One region of the Methylovirgula sp. 4M-Z18 genome, then DNA from elsewhere that is predicted to be linked to it. Evidence: predicted binding sites of a transcription regulator. Region 1 holds the regulator's gene; each other region holds the start of a gene.

What was found. Region 1 encodes LexA, which represses DNA repair genes until DNA is damaged. Its sites were predicted from a motif close to TGTTCNNNNTGTGTTCNG; they were not measured.
Positions count from the first base shown of each region.
Region 2: the regulator LexA is predicted to act here: its motif matches at 5,122-5,139, upstream of radA (DNA repair protein RadA).
Region 3: the regulator LexA is predicted to act here: its motif matches at 3,353-3,370, upstream of V9T28_RS01760 (YifB family Mg chelatase-like AAA ATPase).

Region 1 is NZ_CP149574.1:1,722,221-1,731,976, forward strand. Features, by position in the region: gene V9T28_RS07910 (Maf-like protein) at 1-507, shown strand, start outside; gene yacG (DNA gyrase inhibitor YacG) at 520-717, shown strand; gene gltA (citrate synthase) at 841-2,121, opposite strand; gene gltX (glutamate--tRNA ligase) at 2,404-3,837, opposite strand; gene V9T28_RS07930 (ComEC/Rec2 family competence protein) at 3,949-6,255, shown strand; gene lexA (transcriptional repressor LexA) at 6,260-6,967, opposite strand; gene V9T28_RS07940 (PLP-dependent cysteine synthase family protein) at 7,153-8,202, opposite strand; gene V9T28_RS07945 (molybdopterin molybdotransferase MoeA) at 8,242-9,459, opposite strand; gene moaC (cyclic pyranopterin monophosphate synthase MoaC) at 9,507-9,756, opposite strand, start outside.
Region 2 is NZ_CP149574.1:2,313,109-2,322,864, forward strand. Features, by position in the region: gene V9T28_RS10730 (xanthine dehydrogenase family protein molybdopterin-binding subunit) at 1-2,509, shown strand, start outside; gene V9T28_RS10735 ((2Fe-2S)-binding protein) at 2,506-3,051, shown strand; gene V9T28_RS10740 (cytochrome c) at 3,057-4,343, shown strand; gene V9T28_RS10745 (GH25 family lysozyme) at 4,352-5,056, opposite strand; gene radA (DNA repair protein RadA) at 5,166-6,560, shown strand; gene V9T28_RS10755 (GNAT family N-acetyltransferase) at 6,610-7,167, shown strand; gene V9T28_RS10760 (CvpA family protein) at 7,329-8,024, shown strand; gene purF (amidophosphoribosyltransferase) at 8,141-9,610, shown strand; gene V9T28_RS10770 (SDR family NAD(P)-dependent oxidoreductase) at 9,671-9,756, shown strand, end outside.
Region 3 is NZ_CP149574.1:392,348-402,103, forward strand. Features, by position in the region: gene mutS (DNA mismatch repair protein MutS) at 246-2,966, shown strand; gene V9T28_RS01755 (AbrB/MazE/SpoVT family DNA-binding domain-containing protein) at 3,032-3,310, opposite strand; gene V9T28_RS01760 (YifB family Mg chelatase-like AAA ATPase) at 3,428-4,966, shown strand; gene V9T28_RS01765 (alkaline phosphatase family protein) at 5,017-6,417, opposite strand; gene V9T28_RS01770 (SCO family protein) at 6,644-7,225, shown strand; gene V9T28_RS01775 (BrnA antitoxin family protein) at 7,170-7,307, opposite strand; gene V9T28_RS01780 (hypothetical protein) at 7,361-7,663, opposite strand; gene V9T28_RS01785 (fumarate hydratase) at 7,813-9,429, opposite strand; gene V9T28_RS01790 (DMT family transporter) at 9,586-9,756, shown strand, end outside.

The DNA.
Region 1 (9,756 bases):
AACAAATACGAATTGCCACGCGGTCTTGCTGCGCGCCTCGCGTCGACGAAGGCCAAGGCGGCGGCGAAAATCGCCACCTCGCGTGAAGATTTGCAGGATGCGTTCGTGCTGGCCGCCGATACGGTGGTGGCGGTTGGGCGCCGCATTCTGCCGAAATGCGAGATCGTCGACGAGGCGGGCCAATGTTTGCGGCTCCTGTCGGGGCGGGCACACCGCGTCTATACGGGCATCACGTTGATCACGCCGAAGGGCGCGGCACGGCATCGGCTGATCGAGTCGCGGGTGCGCTTCAAGCGCTTGTCCACTGCCGATATTGATGCTTATCTTGCGTCTGGCGAATGGCGCGGCAAGGCGGGCGGCTATGCCATCCAGGGGCTCGCGGGCGCCTTTGTCGTGAAACTGATCGGATCTTATCCGTCCGTCGTCGGCTTGCCACTCTATGAAACCATCGCGCTGCTCTCCGGCGAAGGCTTTCCGACCCAATTGCTCTGGATGAATCGGGAGTAGGGCATGCCCGACATGTCGAAGGACCCCGGCGATCGCAAGATCAAGATCGCGACGTGCCCAATCTGCGGCAAACCGGCGGTGAAAGAGTTCCGTCCTTTCTGTTCCAAACGCTGCGCCGACGTCGATCTCAATCGCTGGTTCTCGGGCACTTATGCGATTCCAGTGACCGAGGATAGCGACGAGGACGGTGAGGAGGGGGAGCGGTCTTAGACTGCGCTGGTTTGGACGGTCCAGAAAAAATTCTCAGACTGCGGAACCTTCGACGTAGATCATTTCGCTGGCCGCTAAAGCAATTGGGCCGCCACGCTTTCGCACGACGGCCCCTGAAATGATTTACCGCTTACCGATCGGCGCATATTCGCGTTTGGGTGCGCCCGTATAGAGCTGCCGCGGGCGGCCGATCTTCTGGCCCGGATCTTCGATCATTTCTTTCCATTGCGCGATCCAGCCGACGGTGCGGGCGACGGCGAAGAGCACGGTGAACATTGTGGTCGGGAAGCCCATCGCCTTCAGCGTGATGCCCGAATAGAAATCGATATTCGGATAGAGCTTCTTCTCGATGAAATAATCATCGTGCAGCGCGATGCGTTCGAGTTCCAATGCGACGTCGAGCAGCGGATCGTCCTTGATGCCAAGCTCGTTCAACACTTCATGCGTCGTGCGCTGCATGATTTTGGCGCGCGGATCGTAATTCTTGTACACGCGGTGGCCAAAGCCCATCAGGCGGAACGGATCGTTCTTGTCCTTTGCGCGGGCGATGTAATGCGGAATGCGATCGACCGTGCCGATCTCGGACAGCATCTTCAGCGCTGCCTCGTTGGCGCCGCCATGTGCAGGCCCCCAGAGGCAGGCGATGCCGGCGGCGATACAGGCGAAGGGATTGGCTCCCGAAGAACCCGACAAGCGCACTGTCGAAGTCGATGCGTTTTGCTCGTGATCGGCATGCAAAATGAAGATGCGGTCGAGCGCACGCGACAGCACTGGATTGATCTTGTAATCTTCGCACGGCACGGCAAAGCACATGCGCAGGAAATTCGACGTATAGTCGAGATCGTTCTTCGGATACACGAACGGCTGGCCGATATAGTATTTATACGCCATCGCCGCGAGTGTCGGAACTTTGGCGATCATGCGCATCGACGCGATCATGCGCTGCTTGGGATCGGAAATATCGGTCGAGTCGTGATAGAAGGCGGAGAGCGCGCCGACCGATGCCACCATCACCGCCATCGGATGGGCATCGCGGCGGAAGCCCTGAAAGAAGCGAGCCATCTGTTCATGCACCATCGTGTGGCGCGTGATCGTGTAGTCGAAATCGGCTTTCTGCGCGGCGGTTGGAAGCTCGCCGTAAAGCAGCAGATAGCAGGTTTCGAGAAAGTCGCCGTGCTCGGCGAGTTGATCGATCGGATAACCGCGATAGAGCAGCACGCCCTCGTCGCCGTCGATGTAAGTGATCTTGGATTCGCAAGAAGCGGTCGAGGTAAATCCGGGATCGTAGGTGAACATTCCCGTTTGACTGTAGAGCTTGCCAATATCGACGACCGAAGGCCCGATCGTTCCCTCCTTCACCGGCATCTCGACGGATTTATTATCGAAGATAAATGTGCCGCTCATATCAATGGTCCTTATTTTACGCATCAGCCAAAGGTCGGGATTTTGCGCCGCACAAAAGCTAACGGAACATGGGGCGGTCAGCAAGCACAGGCAAGGGGGAATTTTGCCGACCCGAAAACCCTGCCAAATCCGCTACGCGTAAAGGCGCCGCGGAGCAAGAAAGCATTCGGTGCGGTTTGTCTATTCGGAACCGGTTCAGCGCGCGGCACGGCCCTTGCTGCCGGCCGCTGCGGCGATCGCGCGCTGATGATTTGTGTAAAGCGCAGAACGCGTTATCGGTCTTCAGGCTTGCGCCTGATCCTTGAGCCGAGCCAGGCTTTCTTCGCGCCCCAGCACCTCCAGCACGTCGAAAATGCCCGGTGATGTGCCGCGGCCCGTGAGCGCGGCGCGCAAGGGTTGCGCGACCTGGCCCAATTTGGCACCGGTTTCCTCGGCATAGGCGCGCACCATGTCTTCCGCGCCCGCCGCGATCCAGTCGCGCAGGGCGGCAAACCGCGGCACGAGCGCGGCGATATGCGCGCGTGCACTTGGCGACAGGATTTCCGCCGCTTTGGCATCCACAGGCAAGGGCCGCTGCGCGAACAGAAATTGCGCGCCGTCCAGCAATTCGTTCAGCGTTTTCGCACGCTCTTTGAGACCGGCCATTGCGCGCAGCAATTTTGCGCGCATCGCGCTGTCGAGCCGCGCGAGCACGGCGGGGCCGCCGGGCAGATAGGGGAGGGCTTCGACGAGAATATCGAGCAAGTCTTCGTCCGGCATCGCGCGCATATATTGGCCGTTCAGATTCTCAAGCTTGGCAAAATCGAAGCGCGAGGGTGAGCGGCCGATGCCGGTCACATCGAAAGCCGCGATCATCTCTTGTGTCGTGAGCATGTCGTTGGAGCCGTCGCTCCATCCCAAACGCAGGAGATATTCGCGCATGGCGGCGGGCAGATAGCCCATGGCGCGATAGGCATCGACACCGAGTGCGCCATGCCGCTTGGAGAGCTTGGCGCCGTCCGGTCCATGGATTAGCGGGATATGCGCCATCGCCGGCACGTCCCAGCCGAAGGCCCGATAAATATGCGTCTGCCGCGCCGCATTGGTCAGATGGTCGTCGCCACGGATGATATGCGTGACGCCCATGTCGTGATCGTCGACGACGACCGCCAGCATGTAGGTGGGATTGCCGTCCGAGCGCAGCAACACGAGATCGTCGAGGTCCTTGTTCGGGAAGGTCACTTTGCCTTGCACACGATCGTCAACAATCGTGACGCCCTCTTGCGGAGCCTTGAGGCGGATGACCGGCTTCAGCCCAGCCGCTTCCGCCGCCGCGCGATCGGCCTCCGAGCGGTCGCGCCAGCGACCGTCATAGCGCGGCGGCCGCTTTTCGATGCGGGCGAGCTCGCGCATCTCATCGAGTTCCTGCGGTGTCGCATAGCATTTGTAGGCGTGGCCCGAGTCGAGCAGACTCATAGCGGCCTCGCGATGGCGGGCCGCCCGCGCGAATTGGTAGACGACATCGCCGTCCCAAGTGAGGCCGAGCCATTTCAGCCCATCGAGAATCGCGTCGATCGCCTCGGGGGTCGAGCGTTCGCGGTCGGTATCCTCGATCCGCATCAGCATTTTGCCGCCGGTATGCTGGGCATACAGCCAGTTGAATAAGGCGGTGCGCCCGCCGCCAATATGCAGGAAGCCGGTGGGCGAGGGGGCAAAACGGGTAACGACCTCAGACATTCTTCAAGAATCCGGCTCGGGCTAAGGCGGTCGACGGCCGTTAGCGTGCTCTTTCACATTTCGCGCGCTCATGTAGCATGCGTGCATCGCGTGTAAAGCGTTGGTTGAACCATGGCGCGGCAAGGGGCTGGCGGCGGTGCGAGTTTGAGCGGAACCTTGCGCGGGTCCCGCCCGTGGCCTGTTGCGTTCTTCGACTTTGTGCGCGCCGCGTGGCATGCCGAGCTTGCCGAGCGTAGGCTGTTTCTTTGGCTGCCCGTCGCGGCGGGTGTCGGCGTTCTGCTCTACATGTCGGCCGATCATGAGCCGTCGCTTGCTGCGGCGGTCGTCTGGACGCTCGCGTTCGGCGCCTTGGCGTGGCTCTTCCGCGCGCGGCCCATTGTCTTTCCGATTCTGTTGTCGCTGACCGCGGTCTTCGCCGGTTTCACCGCGGCGGCCTGGCGGGTGGAGCGGGTTGCGGCGCCGGTCCTCAATCGCATTCTTATCGGCACGGTGAGCGGCACGATCGAAGAGATGGACATCCGGCAGATCGGCGCCCGATTCATCATCCGTGTCGATTCCATCGAAGGCCTGGCGCCAGAGCAAACACCCTATCGCGTGCGGCTCACGACCAAGACGCCACCCAATGTCGAGGCGGGAACCTATGTCCAGGTGAAGGCGCGGTTGGTGCCGCCGGCTCATGCCGATCTGCCGGGCGGCTATGATTTTGCCCGCGACGCCTATTTCATGCGGCTTGGCGCAGTCGGCAACGCGCTCGGCCAGATCGAAGTTCGCGCCGCGCCGCAGGAGCCAAGCTATGGGCTGCAGCTCGCGGCGGCGATCGACAGATTCCGCAACCTTTTGGCGGCGCGCGCGAATGCCGCCGCCGGTGGCGAAGCGGGGCCGATCGCCGCGGCGATGGTGACGGGCAAACGCGACCTCTTGCCCGAGGAGACGAAGGATATCATCCGCGAGGCGGGCATTTTCCACATCGTGACGATTTCCGGCTTGCAGATCACGTTGGTGGCGGGGTTGCTGTTCCTGATCGCGCGGCGCTGTCTCGCTTTGAGCTCGCATCTGGCGTTGCATTATCCGATCCGCAAATGGGCGGCAGCTTTCGCCATGATCGGCGCGTTGGCCTATGACATGCTGACCGGCTCGCGTATCGGCACCGAACGCGCGTTGATCATGACCCTGATCGTGATGGGTGCGATTCTGTGCGATCGGCGCGCCCTGACCATGCGCAATCTTGCCCTTGCCATGATCGTGGTGATTGCGTTGGAACCGGAAGCGCTGCTCGGCGCGAGCTTTCAATTGTCTTTCGCCGCGGTTGCGGCGCTGATTGCTGTGCTCGAAGCCAAAATGCGCAGCGATGAAAAGCATCGACAGAACGAGATCGACATGCCGCTGCGCCGTGCGCCGCAGGACCATCGCGGCTTGCAGGGTTGGTTCGCGCGGCATGTGGCGGGCGCGCCCAAACATCTCCTCGCCGGGACCGCCGCCGCGACCTGCGCCACTGCGGCCTTCATGGCCTATGATTTTCACGAACTCAGCCCATACGTGCTCATCGGCAATCCGCTCACTTTGCTGGTGATCGAATTCTTCGCCGTGCCAGGCGCGTTGCTCGGCGCGCTTTTATATCCGCTCGGCCTCGACGGGCCGGTTTGGACCTATGTCGGCATGGGCATCAATATCGTCATGGCGGCCGCCGGCCATTTAAGCGAATTGCCCGGCGCCACTCTGCATCTGAAAGCTTTCGCGCCGTCCGCCCTGTTGTGTTTCACCCTTGCACTTGCCTGCGCCGTGATCTGGCGCAGCACGCTCTTTCGTCTCGCAGCCCTCCCGCTCATAGGACTTGGGATGTTCGTCGCCGCACAATCCGAAGCCTATGACATCTTCATTCCATCCTATCCGCAATCCATCGCCGTGCGGCAAGACGACGGAACGTTGGGTGCGCTTGGCCTTCGTCCGGATCTCTTCGCGCTCGCGCAATGGCTGAGCGCTGATGGTGATAGCCGGACGCCGCGCGACGCGGCACTCAGCGCGCAATCCCATTGCGATAAACTCGCTTGCATCGCGACGCTGCCCAATGGCGAAGTCCTGTCATTGGTGTTGCAGGCGCAAGCCTTTTACGAAGATTGCACGCGCGCCAACATCATCGTCAGCCCGCTGATCGCGCCGGACTATTGCAAAGCCCAACACATTTTCGATCGCGAAAAACTTCTCCAAACCGGCGCCGTCGCGCTGCGCTGGTCCAACGGACAATTGATGATGCAAGCCGCGCGTGCTCCGTTGGAAAACCGCCCCTGGTCGCCTCTGCCGACGCCCATCCGCAAACCCTCGCATTTTGCCGATGCGGCAAAGCCGTCACAAAACTCCAGCAACGCGTCCGCGCCGAAAAACGATTACGGCGATCCGTTCGCCTATGATGCCGATCAATGAAACGTCAGTATTTACGGATCAAGCTGACGAGCTTGCCCTGGATCTTCACCCGGTCCGGCCCAAAGATTCGCGTCTCATAAGCCGGGTTTGCGGCTTCGAGTGCGATCGAGGCACCGCGCCGGCGCAAGCGCTTCAAGGTCGCTTCCTCATCATCCACCAGCGCGACGATGATGTCGCCGGTGTCGGCCGTGTCCTGCCGGCGGATCAGCACCGTATCGTTTTCGAAAATTCCCGCTTCGATCATCGAATCGCCGCGCACTTCCAGTGCGAAATGTTCGCCCGAACCCAGGAACTCCGGTGGTACCGAAATCGTGTGGCTGCGGGTCTGAATTGCGGAGATCGGCGTTCCGGCGGCAATGCGCCCCATCACCGGCACAGCGACGCTTTGCATCGTCTCGTCGTCGGGCGAGGCCGTGCCCACCGCGCGCACCTTGCCGAGATTGCCCTCAATGACGCTCGGCGCGAAACGGCCATTGCGCGAGCTGCTCGGCACTGCCGACTCCGGCAGTTTCAACACTTCTAGCGCGCGGGCGCGATTGGGCAGCCGGCGGATGAAGCCGCGCTCCTCGAGCGCCATGATCAGCCGGTGAATGCCGGACTTTGACCGCAGATCAAGCGCGTCCTTCATTTCGTCGAAAGATGGAGGCACGCCGGTTTCCTTCAGGCGCTCGTGAATGAAGCGGAGCAATTCATTCTGTTTCTTGGTCAGCATCGATCATTCCCCTTCATGTGCTCGCAACCTTAAGGAAGCCTTCGCGAATCAATCGCTGTTCCTCATAACCTGCGGCAGGACCTTAAACAAATCATGAACGCATGTTAAGCGTTCTTTTTATGTTCCGCAAGGGGTAAATCGTTGAATTTGGCGCAAGACTCCTGGGTTTGACGGTACGAGGGCGTTCAGCCGGCCCGGTTAATTTCTTCTGCGACCGCATCAAGCCGAGCGGCGAGACCTTCGCCGAATCGTCCGCTCACGCAGTCATCGTCGAACAAATCGGCATAGCGCTCGCCCGAGTCGCAAATCAGCGAAACGATCGAACCCGGCTCGCCGGCATCGAGCATGCGCCGCCGCAGCCGCAACGCGCCGATGAAATTCGTTCCCGTGGAGGGGCCGACGCGGCGGCTGAGGATCTTTGACAGCACGCGCATCGCGGCAATCGAATCGAGGTCCTCGACCGGAAACATTTCGTCCACCACGTCGCGGATGAAGGACGGCTCGACGCGCGGCCGGCCGATCCCCTCAATCCGGCTGCCGGTGGCGCTGGTCAGCGTGGGGTCGCCGCTGGCGTGATAGGCCGTGAAGATGGAGTTTTCCGGATCGACGACGGCGATACGCGACGCATGCTGGCGGTAGCGCACGAAACGGCCGAAGGTGGCCGATGTCCCGCCGGTCCCCGCGCCGACGACGATCCAGGCTGGAGTCGGATGGCGCTCGTGCGCCATTTGCGCGAAAACGGATTCGGCAATGTTGTTGTTGCCGCGCCAGTCGGTGGCGCGTTCGGCATAGGTGAACTGATCCATGAAATGGCCGCTGGTTTCGCGCGCCAATTGGTGCGAAGCGGCATAGACGGCATCGGCGGAATCCACGAGATGCAGGCGCCCGCCGTAGAATTCGATCTGTGCGCACTTTTCCTGGCTGGTGCTGCGCGGCACGACGGCAATGAAGGGCAGGCCCAAAAGCCGCGCGAAATAGGCTTCGCTGATCGCTGTCGAACCGGAGGAGGCTTCGATGATCGTCGTGCCTTCATGCACCCAGCCGTTACACAAAGCATAGAGGAACAATGAGCGCGCGAGCCGGTGTTTCAAGCTGCCGGACGGATGGGTCGATTCGTCCTTGAAGAAAAAATCGACCGCGCCGGGAAGCGGGATTGGCACGAGATGCGTATCGGCAGAGCGTGTAAAATCCGCCTCGATGCGGGAGATGGCAGTGTCGAGCCACGTGCGGGCCATACGTCCTCCAATCGATGAAACGCTTGAGAGCGTGCCTGACTACAGCCGAATGATCCGGCACAGATCGCCGGCGTCCGCCGCCGCGGCATGCGGGACGCGGATCAGGAGGCACTGCGCCTCGGCCAGGACGCGCAGCATCGAGGAATCCTGCAGGCCATGCGGTGTCACGCGTGGCAGGTCGTCCGCGCGCTCGGTGAGCGTCGCGCGCAAATAATCCTGCCGGAAATCATTGGCCTTGACCGGCACGGCGAGGCGCGCCGGCTCGCTGTGATCGTCCGCCGCGTCGGGGTCGCCGCTGAGCGCGCGGATGAGCGGCACCACGAACAGTTTCGAGCAGACAATGGCGGATACCGGATTTCCCGGCAAGCCCAACACATGCAGACCGCCGAGCATGCCGTGCATCAGCGGTTTGCCGGGCCGCAGTGCCAGCTTCCAAAAATCGAGCGTCATGCCTTCGGCGTGCAGCGCCTGTTGCACGAGATCGTGATCGCCGACCGAAGCGCCGCCGAGCGTGACGAGAATGTCGGCTTTGGCATCGCGTGCCTTTGCAATTGCCGCGCGCAGAAGCGCCAAATCGTCGGCGACGATGCCCAAATCGAACACCTCGGCGCCGGCTTTCTCCGCCATGATCGCGACGGCAAAAGAATTGGAGGCGACGATCTGATCGGGGCCCGGCTCGGCGCCCGGCGCCACCAATTCGCTCCCCGTGGCCAGGATCGCAACGCGCGGACGGCGTGTGCAGGGCAAGGCCGGATGGTTCATCGCCGCCGCCAGCGCAACGCGGTTGGCATTGAGCCGCAAGCCTTTTTGCAACAGCGCCTGACCTTGCGCGAAATCGAGTCCGGCCTTGCGGATATGGCGGCCGAGCGGTTCGCTTTGCTCGACGCTTATGTTGATGCCGTCGCGCCGGGTCGTCTCCTGCAGCACCACCGTATCCGCCCCTTGCGGCACTGGCGCGCCGGTGAAAATGCGCGCGGCTTGACCCGGTTGGACCGTACCTGCGAAAGCCGTGCCGGCCGCGCTTTCACCGACCACATCGAGCCGTGCCGGCACCGTTGCGATATCTTCAGCCCGTACCGCATAGCCGTCCATGGCCGAGGCGTCAAAGGGCGGTTGGGTCCGCCGTGCGATGACGTCTTCGGCAAGCGTACGGTCGGCGGCCTGACTCAAGGGAACGAGTTCCATGCCAAGCGGCCGCGCTGGCGCAAGGATGCGGGCGAGAGCGTCGGAAACGGGGAGGAGAGGGGCTTTCGTCATCAGGTTCGATCGTTTCTCCGCCAAGGGGATCCAGGGTTTAAATCCCGTCAGCCTTCGGCCCGCCAATGGCCCGACCTGCCGCCGGATTTTTCGACGAGATGGATGTTTTCGATCCGCATGCCGCGATCGGCGGCCTTCACCATGTCGTAAAGCGTCAAACATGCCACGCTCACGGCGGTCAGCGCTTCCATCTCAACACCGGTCTGGCCTTTGACCTTCACCGTTGCTTCCACAAGCACCTGCGCCGCCTCGACATTGGGCGTCAGCTCCACCGTCACCTTCGACAGCATCAAAGGA
Region 2 (9,756 bases), 590 kb from region 1:
TTTAAAGGACGACCTCAGGCCGGACCGCGTCGTGCTGCACGAAGATCTTGTCGCCGATGGCATCGAAATTCCGGTGCCTGGATTTTACGGCGACGTCTTCTTCGTCCCCAAGGGGCAGACGGCGCGCCTATTGGGGCAACCGGTCGCGATGCTGATCTATCACGATTTCGCCCGTTATGACGCGGCCAAGCGCATGCTGCGTTTCGACGACAGCATCGTGCGGTTCGGCGACAAGGCACCGCTCAGCACGCCCGCCCATTATGGCGCCGCCCGTTATGTCAGAATTGATGGCGGCGATCCCTCTGCGAACGATCAATATTCTCCTTTCAAAGAGACAACGATTTTTACCGGTTTCAAGGGGGACGATCCGCAATGGCCTGTGGCCGGTGACGACACCGCCATGGCTCGCGGCATGCTTGCTGCGGCGCAGATCGAAAAGGACATTGCCGCAGCCGGCGACGACAAGCTGGTTCTGCGCCGGTCCTACTTCTCACAATCGACCGATGCTTCGGCCATGGAAGCGGACAACGGCAACGTCTGGTACGATCCCGCAACCCAGATTCTCCATGCGATGATGGCGACGCAATCGCCGTACGAAGTCGCCGGTGTCACCGCTCACATGGTGTCGAAATCGAAATTTCCGCTCAAGCAGATCGATTTGCGGCTTGGCTATACGGTTGGGTACGGCACCAAAGATCACTCGATTTTCCCGTTCTACTGCGTGCTGGCCGGGCTCTACGGCGATGGGCGACCGGTGCGTCTCGCCAACGACCGGTATGAACAATTCCAGATGGCGCTGAAGCGTCACGCCTTCTGGATGGACAATGTGCTGGTCGTCGATCGGAAAACCGGCCAATTCCAAGCCATGACCGGACGGTTCAAGAACGACGGCGGCGGCCGCCAGAATTTTTCAGTCGAGGTCGGCACAGTCGGCGCGACCGCAGCGCAGTCAATCTATTATTTGCCCAAGAGCGACTTCTCGGTTGCGATCTTGGCCTCGCGCGCCGTCGATGCCGGATCGACTCGCGGCTACGGCACGTTGCAAAGCATGTCGGCGACCGAAATGATGGTCGACGAAGCCGCCGAGTTGCTGAAGATCGACGCGATCGACCTGCGGCTGAAGAATGCTTTTAGGACTGGGATGAAGAATACGCAGGGCGCGATCCCGTCCGGCGCAATGCGCCATGAGGAAATCCTGCGCAAGGCGAAACAACATCCTCTTTGGGCCAATCGTCAGCAGAAAAAAGTGGCATACGAAGCGGCAAACCCCGGCAAGAAATACGGCATCGGTTACGGCCACGTGCAGAAGGATTACGGCACCGGAGCCGAGTCAGCACTCGTCGCGATCGAGTTTGACACGCAGGGACGCCTCAAGCTTTCCCACGTCGCGCACGAGATCGGCACCGGCGCAACCACGTCCCAGGCCATCATGGTGGGTGACATTCTTGGACGGGCGCCGGATGAAACGGAATTCGGCAAGATCCTGTGGCCGCAAATGCCGCTCGAGACCACTGACGAACCTTATACGATGGCGCAAGCCGACGAGGATGAACGCAAGAAGAATCCGCGGTGGACTCCCACTTTCACCTCGCCCATGAGTGCATCCAACAGCGTGTACTATCTCGGTCATGCGACGCGCGAGGCCGCGCGCGCCCTGGTCGATCTGGCAATCTGGCCGGCGGCCCGTTCGCTGTGGTCGCAGGGCGTTGGCGGTGGCCAGATCGCGCCTGAATCGGTACGGCGCGACGAATTGCGGCTCGCGCAGGGAGCTATCAATGCCGCCGGCATGCAGCCGCTGCCTTTTGCTGCCGTCGCGGCAGAGGCCCACCGCCTTGGCCTCGTGACGGGCGTGACCGTTCACACCTTCAATCGCTGGCAATGGGCGGAGGCCGAATTTGATGTCGAAGGAGCCGGCCATCATCGCTTTGCCATCGATGCACTCGCCGTCAAATATGGCGACGGTGCAGCGCCGGAGCGCAAGGCGCTGATGACCTTGGAGGGCTGGCAATTCGTCGAGCGCGCGGCGGTCTTCTATCCGCCGACCCAGCGCAACAATGCCGGTGTCACCTATTACGCCCCCATGGCGAGTCTCGCTGAAATCGTCGTCGACACGGCAACCGGCAGCGTCTCCGTGCTTTCGCATCACTCGATCTATGACTGCGGGACGCAGATCGTGCCAGAACTCGTCTCTGGTCAGGTACAAGGCGCCCTCGCCATGGGTATCGGCCACGTCCTGAAAGAATATCTGCCCCTCTACGAGGACGGTCCCGGAGACGGGACATGGAATTGGAACCGCTACGAGCTCCCAACGGCCAAAGACGTTGCCGTGTGGTCGCAGACATCGGAATCGCTGCCGCCCCTATCGGATACGGATCCTCCCAAAGGCATGGCGGAAGTGGTGATGATCGCGATCGTTCCCGCCATTGCCAACGCCGTCGCCCATGCCATCGGCAAGCGGTTTTATTCTCTGCCCATCACTGCGGAAAAAATCCGGGAGGCCTTGGCGTGACCATTGCGACGAAGAAGCTCTCCCTGACCATCAACGATCAGGCGGTCGGTCCCATCGATGTGCCCGAAGCCATGATGATGCAGGATTTCCTCTACGAATATCTCAACCTCACCGCATCGCGCATGGGGTGCGGCCAGGGCATTTGCCACGCTTGCACCATCATCGTCGAGAAAGATGATGGCGCGCTCGAGGAAACGCGCACCTGCATCATGGGCGCCCATTGGTTTGCCGGTAAGAAAGTGCGCACGGTGGAGGGCCACGCAAAGCGCGACGCGACGGGCGCGATTGTTGCATTGTCCCCGGTGCAGCAGGCATTCATCGAGCATTTTTCCTTTCAGTGCGGCTATTGCACGCCAGGCTTCGTGACGGGCGCGACGGTGCTCATGGATCAACTGAAGCGTAATCCGATCCGTCGCGAGGAGCTGGAGCCGACCATCGTCGAGGCGCTCGACCGGCATATATGCCGCTGCTCCGGCTATGTCCGCTACCTCGAAGCGGTGCGCGATCTCATTCTGCAGACCCCCGGATTGGTGAAGGCCTAGCGCGCATGCTGAAGAAACTTCTCTTGGTCGCGGCAGCGCTCGTCATTCTCGTTGGGCTGTTCGCAGGGTGCGTCTTTATCGGGCTGTTCGAGAAAAGCGTGGTTGCGAAAGACATCGAGCAACCATTGTCCGTCGATCAAATGAAGGCACTCGCCGAGCGCGGCGCCTATGTCGCCGTGGCCGCCGATTGCTATGCCTGTCACACCGCCAAGGACGGTGCGCCCTGGGCCGGCGGCTTGCCATTCGCAACGCCGTTCGGAACGCTCTACGCGACGAATATTTCACCGGACAAAGAGAATGGTATCGGCAGTTGGACCCGTGCGGAATTCCATCGCGCGGTCCGTGACGGTATCGGCAGGCGCGGCCATCTTTTTCCCGCCATGCCCTATGCCTCTTACCGCAACATGACACCGGAGGATGTCGATGCGGTCTATGCCTATCTGATGACGCGCGCGCCGATGAATGTGCCGAACAAGCCGGCGGAACTGACGTTTCCATTCAATATCCGCCAAGGTCTCACATTCTGGAACCTCTTCAATCTTCCTGGGAGCGCGGCGAGTGCCGATGCCGCCCGTTCGGAAACTTGGAATCGCGGCAGATACTTGACCGATGCACTTGCGCATTGTGGTGAATGCCACACGCCGCGCAATCTCTTGATGGGGATGCGGCAGGACGCCTATCTCCAAGGCGCGTTGCTGGAAGGCGTTGTCGCGCCGGACATCACCAAGGCCGGTTTGACGCAAATGGGGTTCGAGCCCTCGGTCTTGGCGTCGTTCATGAAATCGGGAATCTCGAACCAGGGCGCGATGGCCAATCAGATGTTCGAGGTCGTGCATTTCTCGACGCAATATATGAGCCGCGACGACCTGAACGCGCTGTCTGCCTATCTTTTCGATCTCGACAAGATGCCGGACAGTACGATTCCGCCGGAGCCACCAAAGCCTGTCGCCATCGCATCCGATGTCGCGGCGTCGGCGAAGACAACCTATGTCGCAGTCTGTTCCGGCTGCCACGGCGCCGACGGGCAAGGCATTCCGCACGTTGTCGTGCCGCTCACGACCAATACATCTTTACGTCTTTCCAGTGGACGCAATCTGATCCGCGCCGTCCTCGACGGTATTCCGGCACAGCATTTTCCAGGTCTGGAGCGGATGCAGCCGATGCCGGGCTTTAAGACCCTGCTCACCGATCAGCAGGTCGCAGATCTTGCCAATTGGCTGCGCGCGTCGTGGGGAGGCCAGGAACCGAAGGTCACGCTGGACGATGTTCGCCAAACTCGCCTGGACAATTGATCGACAGTCTACCGCTCGCCTTTGCGCCAAGCGTCGAAGGCCCAATCGCCACCACGGAAGAAATTCAGATCAAGATCCGTCGCGACGCCCGGGCGCCGGGCGTGATCGTGATATTGCCAGATGACCCATTGCTGGACGCGGTAGTTCGGCGGCCATTGGATGCTCCGCACCCAAATATCCTTGTCGTCGAACTGGCCTTGCAGGTAGGTGCGCTCGAACTCGTCCGTCACATAGAGCACCGGCTGGCGGCCGTATTTGTCGGCGAGCAGCTTTTGCAATTTGGCGATTTCGGCCACCGGATCCTTCATCACATATTTGTTGCCGCACGGACCGAGGGTCTCAAGATCGATCATCGGCGGCAGCGCATCGGACGCGCTCGGAACCGTGGCGATGAAATTCTTGGCCTGATCTTCGGCTTTGCTGCACAGCGTGAAAAAATGATAGGCGCCGCGCACGACCCCGGCTTGCGCCGCGCTGGCCCAATTGCGCTGAAAATGATCGTCCTGCAGATTTGAGCCCTCGGTCGCCTTGATATAGGCGAAACGCACGCGGCTGCTGGCAAGGGACGGCCAATCGATATCGCCCTGATAATGCGACACGTCCACGCCGACCACCTGGCCAACGAGCGCGAGCGGCCAGCCATAATAGAACGCCGCGGACAGCCCGCCACCGAGGACCCCCGCCATCACGATGACGAAGGTCAGCCAGCCCATAAATCTCCGAGATCGACGCTGCAATTCCACTCCGCTGCGATAGGCCTGGACTCGAATCGAAAGAACGTTCTATATACGTTCTTATCCCGACTCACTCCTCTAGTATCGCATGGCCAAACTCCGCTCCACCTTCATCTGCCAGAATTGCGGCGCCGTCTCCCAACGCTGGCAGGGCAAGTGCGAGGCGTGCGGCGAATGGAATTCGATCGTCGAAGAGAGCCTTTCGTCCGGTATCGGCGCCCAGGCGGCGCGGGGCGCCGGCAAGGGACGAATCTTTCCCCTCGAAGGCCTCACGGGTCAGCACAAACCGGAGCCACGCATCGTCGCCGGGATCGGCGAGCTTGATCGGGTCACGGGTGGCGGCTTCGTGCCGGGCTCCGTTATTCTCATCGGCGGCGAGCCGGGTATCGGCAAATCGACCCTGCTGATCCAGGCCTGCGCCGCCCTCGCCCATCGCAAGCACCGGGTCGTCTACATCTCCGGCGAAGAGGCCGTGGCACAGGTGCGGCTGCGCGCCGAGCGCCTCGGGCTTGCCAGCGCGCCCGTCGAGCTTGCCGCGGAAACCTCGGTCGAGGACATTATCGCGACGTTGCGGCAAAGCAGGACGCCGGGGCTGGTGATCATTGATTCCATTCAGACCATGTGGACTGATTCGGTCGATTCGGCGCCGGGCACGGTCACGCAGGTGCGCGGATCGGCCCAGGCGCTGATCCGCTACGCCAAGACGAGCGGCGCAGCCGTCATCCTGGTGGGCCATGTCACCAAGGACGGTCAGATCGCCGGTCCTCGGGTCGTCGAACACATGGTGGATGCGGTCATTTCTTTCGAAGGCGACGGCGGCCATCATTTTCGCATTTTGCGGGCGGTCAAAAACCGTTTCGGCGCGACGGACGAAATCGGCGTCTTCGAAATGACCGGACAAGGCCTGTCCGAAGTCGCCAATCCGTCCGCCCTATTTCTGTCCGGCCGCGATGTCACGGCGCCGGGCGCGGCGGTTTTTGCCGGGATGGAGGGAACGCGCCCCGTTCTCGTGGAAGTTCAAGCGCTTGTCGCGCCGACTTCACTTGGCACACCACGCCGTGCGGTGGTTGGCTGGGACTCCAACCGGCTCGCCATGGTGATCGCCGTTCTGGAAGCCCACGCCGGACTGCGCCTCGGCCAGCATGATATCTATCTGAATGTGGCCGGCGGCTTGCGGGTGGGCGAGCCGGCCGCGGATCTCGCGGCGGCAGCGGCGCTCGTCTCGTCGCTCACAGGCGCGCAACTGCCGTCCGACGCGGCGTTCTTCGGCGAAATCGGCCTCTCGGGTGCGATCCGCCCGGTGATCCATGCGGGTCTGCGCTTGAAAGAAGCGGCGAAGCTCGGGTTCAAATCGGCCGTCGCCCCACCCCTGCCTGGCGATGGCGGCGAAACCTCTCCGATTCCGCTGCGTCCGGCAACCCATATTGCCGGGGTGGTGGCCGACATTGCCGCCGCGGGTGTCGCGGCTAAGCCAAAAGGCTAGAGGCCATTGTCGTTCCGCCACAATATGCTAGCTTGCGACGAATCGCGCAATGGCATTGATTATGTTGATGAAATTCACAATCGCCCCACGTCTTGAAACGGATCGCCTCATCCTGCGGGGCTACGAGGTCGATGATTTCGCCGCCATGGCTGCCTATTGGGCCGAGCCCTCCATGACTCGCTACACGACCGGCAAAATTCCAAGCCGCGAAGAGATTTGGTCGCGGATGATGCGCTATGCCGGCATGTGGGCAAAACTTGGCTACGGCTTCTGGCTCATCTGCGAAAAGCCGACGAATACGATGGTCGGCTCGGCCGGGTTCACCAATATGCACCGGGACATAGAACCTTGTCAGGATAACTGGATGGAGCAAGGCTGGAGCATTCATCCCGCCATGGAAGGCAAGGGCTATGCGACTGAAGCCTCGCAGGCAATTTTGTCGTGGGGACAAAAGCATTACGCCGATGTCCGCAAGTTCTGCACGATCCACCCGGACAATATCGCCTCGATCAAAGTGGCACTCAAATGCGGATATCGTGAAGAGCTGCGTCTCATGTACGCCGACAAACCATTGGTGCAATTCCGTCTTGGCGAAAATGGAGCCTAAGCGGCTTAAACCGTTGCCAAATTATCACTGAATTTCCGAGGAAATAAGGTGACGGGGTAGATCGGCTTCGTTATAAGGCCCTCCGGGTGCGATGCACCGGATTTGTCTTTCTAGCTTTTTGAGGGCTGCCGAGCAGCCCGAGTAGCAGAGGCTTAGCGTCCATGCCTTCTTATCTCGATCTTGGTGTGATCGGTATCGTTTTGGTTTCCGCGCTTCTGGCCATGGTCCGCGGCTTCACACGTGAGGTGCTCGCCATCGCATCGTGGGTTGTCGCCGGTATCACCGCTTATTATTTCTTCCCCGTCCTTCTGCCTTATGTGAAACAATATATTCAAAAAGATCTCATCGCGATGGTCATCGCGATCGTTGCGGTGTTTATCGTGACGCTCATCGTGATTTCGATTGTCACGATCAAGATCTCCGACCTCATCATGGATTCCAAGATCGGTGCGCTCGACCGCTCGCTCGGCTTCGTGTTCGGCGCCTTCCGCGGCCTCTTGATCGCAGTCATTGCCTTCGGCCTGTTCGAAGGTTTCGCCCAAGGCAAGATTCCGGAATGGGTGACGAACGCCAAGTCGCGGCCGTTCCTGGAGGCGAGCGCCGAGTGGTTGAAATCCCAGTTGCCCGCCGACCTGCCCGAACAGTTCAACAATTTGGCCAACAAGTTCCGCGGCGCGCCGCAAGCGCCACCGCAGGACAATGTGCCGAACAACAACAACGCCCCCCCGCCTGCGGACAATCACACCCAATTGTCGCCGATTCAGCGCGGCGGCAACACGACGCGTGCGGCGGCGGCCACCCCATCCGACGCAGAACAGTTGAACAATCTCTTGGCTGCACCGACGCAAGCACATTAAGGCAAAGCGTGGTTTGCTTTTTCGGCCAAAGCGAACCATCTAGTGGGTGATTTCCACGACGGGCGAGGATGATAGGAGCAGACCACATGACCGCTGCTGCAGATCGTGACAGTTCCATGACCGCGATGGATTCCCCTTGCGTTTTCGACCCTGACGAGGATCGGCTGCGCGAGGAGTGTGGCGTCTTCGGCATTTTCGGTCATCCCGAAGCGGCGACGATCACGGCGCTCGGCCTGCACGCGTTGCAGCACCGCGGCCAGGAAGCTGCGGGCATCGTGGCCTTCGACGGCAAACGCTTTCATTCCGAACGCCGGCTCGGCCTCGTCGGCGATCATTTCGCAACAGCCTCGACCATTCAACGCCTGCCCGGTCACATCGCGATCGGCCACGTGCGCTATTCGACGACGGGCGAGACGATCTTGCGCAACGTACAGCCGCTGTTTGCCGAGCTCGACGCCGGCGGCTTTGCCGTCGCCCATAACGGCAATCTGACCAACGGCTTGACCCAGCGCCGCAACCTGATCCGTGAAGGCGCGATCTATCAGTCGACCTCCGATACCGAGGTCGTGCTGCAGCTCGTCGCGCGCAGCCGCAAGACCCGGTTTGTAGAACGGTTCATCGAGGCGGTCCGGCAATTGGAAGGCGCCTATGCCCTCGTCTGCCTCACCAACAAGAAGCTCGTGGGTGCTCGCGACCCGCTCGGCATCCGTCCGCTGGTGATCGGCGAACTGAACGGCCATTACATCCTCGCCTCCGAGACCTGTGCGCTCGACATTATCGGCGCGCGGTTCGTGCGCGATGTCGAGAACGGCGAGATCGTGATCATCTCGGAGAGCGGCCTGGAAAGCTTGAAGCCCTTCCCGCCGCAGCCGATGCGTCCCTGTATTTTCGAATATGTCTATTTCGCGCGGCCCGATTCGGTCGTCCATGGGCGGCCCGTCTATACGGTGCGCAAGAACATGGGTGCGCAATTGGCGCGTGAAGCCCCAGTCGAGGCGGATGTGATCGTGCCGGTGCCCGATTCCGGCGTGCCGGCAGCGATCGGCTATGCGCAAGAATCCGGCATTCCGTTCGAACTCGGCATCATCCGCAACCATTATGTCGGCCGCACCTTCATCGAGCCGACCCAGTCGATCCGCGAGCTCGGCGTGCGTATGAAACACAGCGCCAATCGCGCGGTCGTGCAGGGCAAGCGGATCGTGCTGATCGACGATTCCATCGTGCGCGGCACGACATCGGTGAAAATCGTGCGCATGATGCGCGACGCCGGCGCGCGCGAGGTGCATTTCCGTATTTCATCGCCGCCCATCACCCATCCCGATTATTATGGCATCGACACGCCCAATCGCGAAAAACTGCTCGCCGCCACGATGAATCTGGAAGAGATGCGCCGCTATGTCGGCGCCGATTCCCTCGCCTTCCTCACGGTCGACGGCATTTACCGCGCGATGGGCTACGACGGCCGCAACAATGCGCAGCCGCAATTCACCGACCATTGCTTTACCGGCGACTATCCGACGCCGCTGACCGATCTGATCGGAGAAAGCGCGAAACAGGAATTGGGCTTGCTGGCGGAAGCCGGATGAAACAGATTTTCTCCTCTTCCCTCGGGAAGAGGACATTAGCCACCCCTGCCTGAGTTCTTCATGTCGCTCCCACAGCAAAATCGCGTCGCTCTCGTCACCGGCGCTTCCCGCGGTATTGGCCGCGCCCTGGCGCTGGCGCTCGCAGC
Region 3 (9,756 bases), 1.3 Mb from region 1:
TTATACCCAGAATAAGAGGTGTGTGCCGCTTCGGACGGCGGTGCTTGGGCAGCGACCATAAGGGGGCGGCGGGGGATGCACAAGATGGCGGCCGGAGGGCAAACGGGGAACAAGCCGCGTGGATTGGCCGCTGCTCGGGTCCGCCCGGCAAACGCGCGCGAGAGACCTGTTGATGAATTCGCAGCCAGCCGTGCGGCAGAGGCCCCCATCTGCTACATCGTGTCATCTTGAATACGAACGGTCCCATGAACGCTCCCGCCCGTCCCGATCCCCGCCTGGCTGAGGCCGCCGCGAAGGCGACGCCGATGATGGCGCAATATCTGGAGATCAAGGCGGCCAATCCCGGCTCGCTGCTGTTCTACCGGATGGGCGATTTCTACGAATTGTTTTTCGAGGATGCGGAGATCGCCTCGCGCGCGCTTGGCATCGTGCTCACCAAGCGCGGCAAGCACCAGGGCGACGATATTCCGATGTGCGGCGTGCCGGTCGAGCGCGCCGACGACTACCTGCAGCGGCTGATCGCACTCGGCCATCGGGTCGCCGTGTGCGAGCAGATCGAGGATCCAGCGGAAGCCAAGAAGCGCGGGCCGAAATCGGTGGTGCAGCGCGGCGTGGTGCGGCTCGTGACCCCGGGCACGATCACCGAGGAGCGGCTGCTTGACCCGGCGCGCGCCAATCTCTTCGTGACGCTGGCGCGGTTGCGCGCGGGCGAGGGGGCTTGGACCTATGGCATCGCGGCGGTCGATATTTCGACCGGCGATTTCTCGCTGCTCGAAACCGACGAGGCCGGATTGGGCGCCGAAGTCGCGCGGCTCGAGCCGAGCGAGATCGTCGCGCCCGAAGCGGTTGCGTCCGATCCTTCCGTGCAGAAAATCTTCGAACAGATTCGCGCGCCGGTGACGCCGGTCGGCCGCGACGTATCCGATTCCGTTTCGGCTGCGCAGCGCCTGTGCGCCTTTTTCGGCGTCGCGACGCTCGACGGGTTCGGCGCGCTGACCCGCAGCGAAATTGCAGCGGCCGCCATTGCGCTGAATTATGTCGAGCGCACGCAAATCGGCGCGCGTCCGAATCTGTCCGTGCCGCAGCGCTTCCTGCGCGGCGGCGTTCTCGAAGTCGATGCGGCGACGCGCGCCAATCTCGAACTCACGCGCACTTTGTCGGGCGAGCGCAACGGGTCGCTGCTCGCGACCATCAACCGCACCGTGACGCCGGCGGGCGGCCGTTTGCTCGCCGAGCGCCTTGCGGGACCGCTCACCGATCCTCAGGCGATTCTGGCGCGCCAGGATTCGGTGGATTTCTTCCTGAGCGATCCGCTGTTGCGTAGCGACGTGCGCGCCTTGCTGAAATCCGCGCCCGACACGCTGCGTTCCTTGTCGCGCCTCGCCTTGCAGCGCGGCGGGCCGCGCGATCTTGCCGCGTTGCGCGACGGGATCGCCGCGGCGCAAAGGATCGCGCAGCTCTTGACCGCGCGCGGTGAATTGCCGGCCGAGTTGCAAGCCGCCGTGCAGGATGCGGCGCAGATCGATCCTGGGCTACATCGCGCGTTGGACGAGGCTCTGGCCGAGGAACTGCCGCTCAACCGTCGCGACGGCGGCTTCATTCGCGCGAACTTCGATGCGGGCCTCGACGAATTGCGCGCTTTGCGCGACGAAAGCCGCCGCGTCATCGCCGCGTTGCAAATGTCCTACGCCGAGAAAGCGGAGACGAAGCAGCTCAAGGTGAAGCACAACAATTTCCTCGGCTATTTCGTCGAAGTGCCGCAGGCGATGGGCGAGAAATTGCTGCGTCCGCCGTTCAACGAATTGTTCATCCATCGCCAGACCATGGCCGATGCGATGCGCTTTTCGACCGTCGAGCTCAACGATCTCGAAGCGAAGATCGCGACTGCCGGCGAAAAATCGCTCGAACGTGAGCTCGCACATTTCGACCGTCTGAGCGCGATGGTTTTGGATGCGGGCGCCGACATTCAAAAGGCCGCGCAGGCGCTGGCGATCGTCGATGTCGCTGCGGCCCTGGCGGAACTTGCCGAACAGGCCGATTGGGTCCGCCCGCAGGTGGAATCGTCACTCGCCTTTCATGTCGAGGGTGCGCGCCATCCGGTCGTCGAGGCGGCGCTCAAGGCGCGCGGAGCAAGTTTCGTCGCCAATGATTGCGATCTTTCGGGCAAAGACGACAGGGCCGGCCAGATCGCGCTGATCACCGGTCCGAACATGGCCGGTAAATCGACCTATCTGCGCCAGAACGCGCTCATCGTTATTCTTGCGCAGATGGGCTCTTACGTGCCGGCGCGCCAGGCACGGATCGGAATCGTCGACCGCTTGTTTTCACGCGTCGGCGCGGCGGACGATCTCGCGCGCGGCCAATCGACCTTCATGGTCGAGATGGTGGAGACGGCGGCGATCCTCAATCAGGCGACGAAGCGCTCGCTCGTCATTCTGGACGAAATCGGCCGCGGCACCGCGACCTTCGACGGCCTGTCGATCGCCTGGGCGACGGTCGAGCACCTGCACAATGCAACCCGCGCGCGCACGCTCTTCGCGACGCATTTCCATGAGCTCACCCAGCTCACGCGCAATCTTACCCGCCTCATCAACCTCACCATGCGCGTCACCGAATGGCACGGCGATGTGGTGTTCCTGCACGAGGTGATGCCTGGCGCCGCGGACCGTTCCTACGGCATTCAGGTCGCCAAGCTCGCAGGCCTGCCGCTGACCGTGGTGGAGCGCGCCCGTGCCATTCTCGCGACGCTGGAAGCGGGCGACCGGCAGGCGCCGACGCAAAAGCTGCTCGATGACCTGCCGCTCTTCGCCGCGCAGATCCAGCCGCCGCCACCCCCGCCCGCGCCGCCGCCGGACGATCCGGTGCAGGAAATGCTGGAAGGGCTCAATCCCGATGAAATGACGCCGCGCGAGGCGCTGGAGGCGCTGTATCGGCTGAAGCAGGCGCAGAAGGGCGGAGGCTCTTAAAATCTCGCTTGCGCGCAGATTCCAACTCTTATTCGAATGTTTTCATTGATTTTCGAAGGGGCCGATTAAATTTCGCCACGCGTGAGCGCCATGATCTCGTTCGTGCTCAAACCCTTTCCGGCATGTCCGCGGAACCTTGCGAAATGGCTCGGTGTCGGCCGTTTGTCGACTTTGACGAGGACTATGCGGCCATCCGGCGCGCGCTCGAAATCGACCATGCTGCCCGGACCGATGTTCAGCGAATCCCGGACGGACTTGGGAAGGGTGATTTGCCCTTTGCGGGTCACCGTTACGGCCATCTGATCCTCGATAATGCCATTTTTCGCGTAAGTACTATTTACCACGACTGCCGCCGAACGCGCGCCTGATCTGATCTGGATCAAGTGCGTTCCCTTAATGTTCTTGCCTTTGCCGCCGGATCACGTTAGGCTCAAGGCGCTGGATATTGGGGGCTCATGCAAATGGTGGTTCGGGTCGCGACTGTGGCGTTCGAGGGCATCGAGGCGCGGCCCGTCGACGTGCAAGTGCAGGTCTCGCGCGGTGGCGCCGCCTTCACCATCGTCGGCCTTGGCGACAAGGCGGTTGCGGAGTCGCGCGAGCGGGTGCGCTCCGCCCTGATCGCCTCGGCGCTTGCCCTGCCGGCGCAGCGGATCACCGTCAATCTCGCGCCGGCCGACATGCCGAAGGAGGGCAGCCATTACGATCTCCCGATCGCGCTCGGCATCATGGCGGCGATCGGCGCGCTTCCCGCCGATGCGCTGCAGACCTACACGGTCCTGGGCGAACTCGCGCTCGACGGCACGATCAGCCAGGTCGCCGGCGTGCTGCCCGCGGCGATCGCCGCCAATGCGCGCGGGCAAGGGCTGATCTGCCCGGCCGTTTGCGGGGCGGAGGCCGCCTGGGCGGCGCAGGATCTCGACATTCTCGCGCCGCGTTCGCTCATCCAGCTCGCCAATCATTTCAAGGGCACCCAGGTGATGGCCCGTCCCGTGCCCTTGGTGCGGCAAAGCGCCGGCGCGGAGCTCGATCTATGCGACATCCGCGGCCAGGAAAGCGCGAGACGGGCGCTGGAGATCGCCGCGGCGGGTGGCCATAATCTCCTCCTCAACGGCCCGCCGGGCGCCGGTAAAAGCATGCTGGCGGCGCGGCTGCCCTCGATTTTGCCGCCCTTGAGCCCGCGCGAACTGCTGGAAGTCTCGATGATCCATTCGGTCGCGGGACTTCTCGCCGGCGGCGAGCTTTCTGATCGTCGGCCTTATAGGTCGCCGCACCATTCGGCCTCCATGGCGGCCTTGGTCGGCGGCGGCATTCATGCGCGGCCCGGCGAGGTCTCGCTGGCGCACAACGGCGTCTTGTTTCTCGACGAATTGCCCGAATTTCAGCCCAACGTGCTCGATTCCCTGCGCCAGCCGATGGAGGCCGGGGAGGTGCTGATTTCGCGCGCCAACCATCGCATCACATATCCGGCGCGCTTTCAGCTCGTTGCGGCAATGAACCCCTGCCGCTGCGGCCATGCGCTCGACCCAGGCTTTGCCTGCAAGCGCCAGCCGAACGAGCGCTGCATGGCGCAATATCAGACGCGCCTGTCCGGGCCGCTGCTCGACCGGATCGATCTGCATATCGACGTGCCGGCCGTGTCCGCCGCCGATCTGACCTTGCCGCCTTCCGCCGAGCGCTCTGTGGATGTGGCGGCGCGGGTGGCAAGCGCTCGCCGCAAGCAGGCCGCGCGTTACGACGCCTTGGGTTTGCGGCCGGGGACGACCAACGCCACCGTGCCGTCCTCGGTCCTCGACGAGGTCGCGGCGCTCGATTCCTCCGGGCTCAGCCTGGTGCGCGATGCGGCCGAGCGCATGCGGCTGTCGGCGCGCGGCTATCATCGCGTGCTGAAGCTGGCGCGCACCCTGGCCGATCTCGACGATGCGGAAAAGGTCGGGCGGCTGCATCTCGCCGAAGCGCTGTCCTACCGCGCCAATTCCGACCGGCTGACGCGGGCGGCGTGAAGCTGCCGCCGTCGTTGGCGTCAAGATTGCGGCGCTTGCAGGATCGCGCCTCAGCCGAGGAAACGCTCCAGCCCATTCATCACGACTTTGAGCGCTTCCGCGACGGTGTCCGGCGCTGCGCCAGTTCCGGGGGAGGTCGCAAGCGCGTCGATCTGTGTTTTCACGAAAGCCAGGCCGTCGGGCAGATTATCGGCGAGTTTGGCCAACGCTTTTTGAAAATCGTTGGCGGGCGCGTTGAGGGCCGCGGCGATCTCATCCGCCGATGAACTGACCATTGGCACGGGGATGCTGTCGGGTCCGTCGTTGGTGGGCGCCGGCAAGGATAATGCGTCGAGCAGATCGGGCGCGACGGCGTCGCGCTGCGACAAGGGCGCGCCCAGTTGGAACAGCTTGCGTAGCGTGGCGAGAACGGACGTGTGATCGAAAGGATAGGGCGACGATGCCGGCGGCCGGACAATGCTGCCTGCCGGTATCCATGGGGAAATCAATACCGCGGGCACCCGCACGCCATAGCGGTCGAACGCAAAGCCATCGGAACGCAGATTGTCCGGCGACATCGCGATGGGCGGCGGCACGTGATCATAGATGCCGCCATGTTCGTCGTAGGTGATGATGAACAAGGTCTGCTTCCAGCCAGCGCCGTGGCGGAGCGCGTCATAACAGCGGGCGATCAGCCGCTCGCCGTATGAAACATTGTGCGGTGGATGCTGGTCATTCGGCATTCGGTTGAGCGCTGGATCGGCGAAATAGCGCGGCTCGATGAAACTATAATTCGGCAGCCGGCCAGCCATGGCATCAGTCATGAAATCGGATTCGAAGGACGCCAGCTTGTCCGGCAGTTCTGCCCAGATCGCGCTCAAGGTGGCGGCTTGGGGAATGTCGTGATGATAGATCTTCCAACTGCGTTGATTCTCGCTGAGTCGGTTGAAAATGGTCGGCATCACATAGGGAAAATGGGTCGGCGAATTGTTGACGTAGCCCGCGGCCGTGCCGGTATGCATGAAGAAGCGGTTGGGCCAGGTCTGGTTGGGCGCGGAGGCGTGCCAGCTATCGCTGACGCCGAAGGATTTCGCCAAAGTGCTCAAGACCGGAACCTGCTCCGGTGAAAAGCCGTGCATCACCGCCTCGGGATCGTTGGTTGCATTCTGCGCCAGGTAATTTTCGACAAAGCCTGCCATGGTCGCAGGCGCTGGTGGAACATTGCCGGCGCCAAAAATCTGATCGTTCATGTCGGTGAAACGCTCGCCCGGATCGACATGCGGAATGGAGGCATTTTGCGGGTCGAGCGCTGGGCCGCTGGTCCAGACGGGGTAATCCACTCCGTTCGAACAATTTTTTTCGATGCCTTTAAGGCCGTTAAAATCGACCCGGCTGGGGTAAAGCCGCCCCAGCATGCAATCGAACGAGCGATTTTCGAGCATCAGGACGACGACATGGGCAATATCGGGCATGGTATCCTCCACCGGTGGGAAACCCGGACAGGGACCAGTATCCGCAAGATTCGCCGGCTGATTTGTTATTTCAGCCACATTGCAACTTGCTTTGGCGGGACGACCGACAGGCGTTGCTTTCCTGTCCCTCGTGGCGAATTGCCGCTTGTGACCGCACCTGCGGCAGGCAATAAAAATTGCCACAATGGCCTGCCATAGGCGCCTCGAAACGTGATGCTCATCTGCTATGTCAAAAAATCTCCTCCTGCCCGCCGCGGCCTTTGTGCTCGGCACCTGTGCGCTGATTGCCGCTTTGTGGCTGATCCTCGTGCCGCAAGTCGGCGCGCCCTTGCCGTCCGGCATCGGCGGGCCGTTCGCGCTGGTGGCGCAAGACGGCAAGAGCTTTACCGACAAGGATATGCTCGGCAAGCCGACGTTGATTTTCTTCGGCTATACCCATTGCCCCGACGTCTGCCCGACGACATTGTTCGACATGTCGGAAGTGTTGCGCAAGCTCGGCCCGGATAAGAAGGTGGCGGCTCTGTTCATCACGGTCGATCCGGAGCGCGATACGCCGGAGGTGTTGAAAGATTATTTGTCGAGCTTCGATCCGCGCATCGTCGGCCTTTCGGGCGACCGCACGGCGGTCGAGGCGGCGATGCGCAATTACCGCGTCTATGCGAAGAAAGTGCCCGCGAACGACGGCGGCTATACGATGGACCACACGTCGCTCATCTATCTCATGGACAAGCAAGGCCGCTTCGTGAATCCGTTCAATCTCGAGCGCACGCCGGAGGAAGCGGCGAAGGATTTGGCGAAATATTTGTGATCGGTGACCGGCCGACGGATTTGCGCAAGACCGCGTTGATCTTGCTTTGCCAGCCCGCGCCTTTTGTACGGAAAGCGTCCACGATGTCTTAGTCGAGGCGCAAGCCGATGCCGCATACACTATCTTATAATTTGGTCAGGCTTTGAGCTCATTCAATTTGCTCATAATATATTCTCTCGCCTCCGCCTGAGAGGAAAACCCTCCTTCTTTGGGCTCTATAAAACTGTCCCGCACGAGGATTTCTTCTGTAGCTTGCTTTATCGGCAGAGCATCGCCAAAAACTTCAAGATTATACATTTCGTGCCGAAAAACATGAAATGTGAACTGCCCATTTGAGTTACGCAATATATTGAAATGAAGCAAAATATCGTTCTCCATTTCAGGTATATTTTCTTTAAGACTAACGACGATAGTTTCTACCAAAAAATATATATTCATGGCTGGCTCCGTCGGGGGCAATCACAATCGCTAAGCATTTTATAGCCTCCCCGAGGAGCATATCGCCATAGCGACGGCGTGATCACGCAATTTGTCGCTAGCTTTGAAACTCCGGCAGTGCGAAGGGGCGGCTCAGCGCCGCCCGCGGCTCACCCCAAATTCAGCTCCTTGAAGAAGTCGTTCCCCTTGTCGTCGACCACGATGAACGCGGGGAAATTCTCGACCTCGATCTTCCAGATCGCTTCCATGCCAAGCTCGGGATATTCGAGCACTTCGACCTTCTTGATGCAGTCCTGCGCGAGCCGGGCCGCCGGGCCGCCGATGGAGCCGAGATAGAAGCCGCCGTGCGTCTTGCACGCTTCGCGCACTTGCGCCGAGCGGTTGCCTTTCGCCAGCATCACCATGGAGCCGCCGGCGGCCTGGAACTGATCGACGAAGGAATCCATGCGGCCGGCGGTGGTCGGGCCGAACGAGCCTGAGGCGTAGCCGGCCGGCGTCTTGGCGGGGCCCGCATAATAGACGGGATGATTCTTGAAATAGTCCGGCATCGGCTCGCCGCGCTCCAGCCGCTCGCGGATTTTCGCATGCGCCGAGTCGCGCGCGACGATCATCGGGCCGGTCAGCGACACGCGCGTCTTGATCGGATGTTTCGACAGCTCGGCGCGAATCGCCTCCATCGGCAGATTGAGGTCGATTTTCACCACGCCCTGATCGAAGACGCCTTCATCAAGCTCGGGCAGATATTTCGCGGGGTCGTGTTCGAGCTCTTCCAGAAACACGCCGTCGCGGGTGATCTTGCCTTTCGCCTGCCGGTCGGCCGAGCAGGAAACGCCAAGACCGATCGGCAAGGAGGCGCCGTGCCGCGGCAGGCGGATGACGCGCACGTCATGGCAGAAATATTTGCCGCCGAATTGCGCGCCGACGCCGAGCTGCTGCGTGAGCTTGTGGATTTCCTCTTCCATGGCGAGGTCGCGGAAGGCGTGGCCGTCCTCGCCGCCCGAGGTCGGCAGATTGTCGAGATATTTGGTCGAGGCGAGCTTCACCGTCTTCAAATTCAGCTCCGCCGACGTGCCGCCGATCACGATGGCGAGGTGATAGGGCGGGCAGGCGGCGGTGCCGAGCGTCAGGATCTTCTCTTTCAGGAAGGCGATCATCCGGTCGTGGGTGAGCACCGCCGGGGTTGCCTGGAACAGGAAGGTCTTGTTGGCCGAGCCGCCGCCTTTGGCGACGAAGAGGAATTTGTAAGCATCCTCACCCTCGGCATAGAGTTCGATCTGCGCCGGCAGGTTGGTTCGGGTGTTCTTTTCCTCGAACATCGAGAGCGGCGCGACCTGGGAATAACGCAGGTTCTTCTTGTTGTACGCGCTCCAGATGCCTTCGCCGATCGCGCTTTCATCCTCGCCTTCGGTCCAGATCCGGCGGCCCTTCTTGCCCATCACGATGGCGGTGCCGGTGTCCTGGCACATCGGTAGCACGCCGCCGGCGGCGATATTGGCGTTCTTGAGGAGGTCGAAGGCGACGAAACGGTCGTTCTCGGTCGCTTCCGGATCGTCGAGAATTTTCGCAAGCTGGGCCAGATGCGCGGGGCGCAGCAGATGGTTGATGTCGATCATCGCCTGTTCGGCCAGCAGCCGGATGGCGTCCTGCGACACATGGATGAACTCGCGATCCCCGACTTTTTCCACGCTGACGCCATCCGACGACAATTTCCGATAGGGCGTCGTGTCCTCCATATGCGGGAACAGGGGGGCGTGCTGATAGGTCATGCGGAGCCTCGTTGACATGGCGAAAGATGTGGCGGAACCGAAGGATATTTTGCGGCGTTTGGCAATACCCGGACGGTGGGGAAGGCAGATCCCGGCATTGCTGCCCCGCTTCCGCTGCCATTGCTGGCCGAAACGGTCTCCGCTACGGCATCGCCCATGTCTTCTTCGCTGCTTTTTGACCGCTTCGCTCCCTTCCTGTTTCTCGTGCTCTGGTCCACGGGCTGGATCGCCGCGCGGGCCATCACGCCCTATGCCGATCCGCTGACGTTTCTCGCCTGGCGTTATGTCCTCGCCGCGGCGGCGCTGGTGATTTTTGCGGTGTTTTCG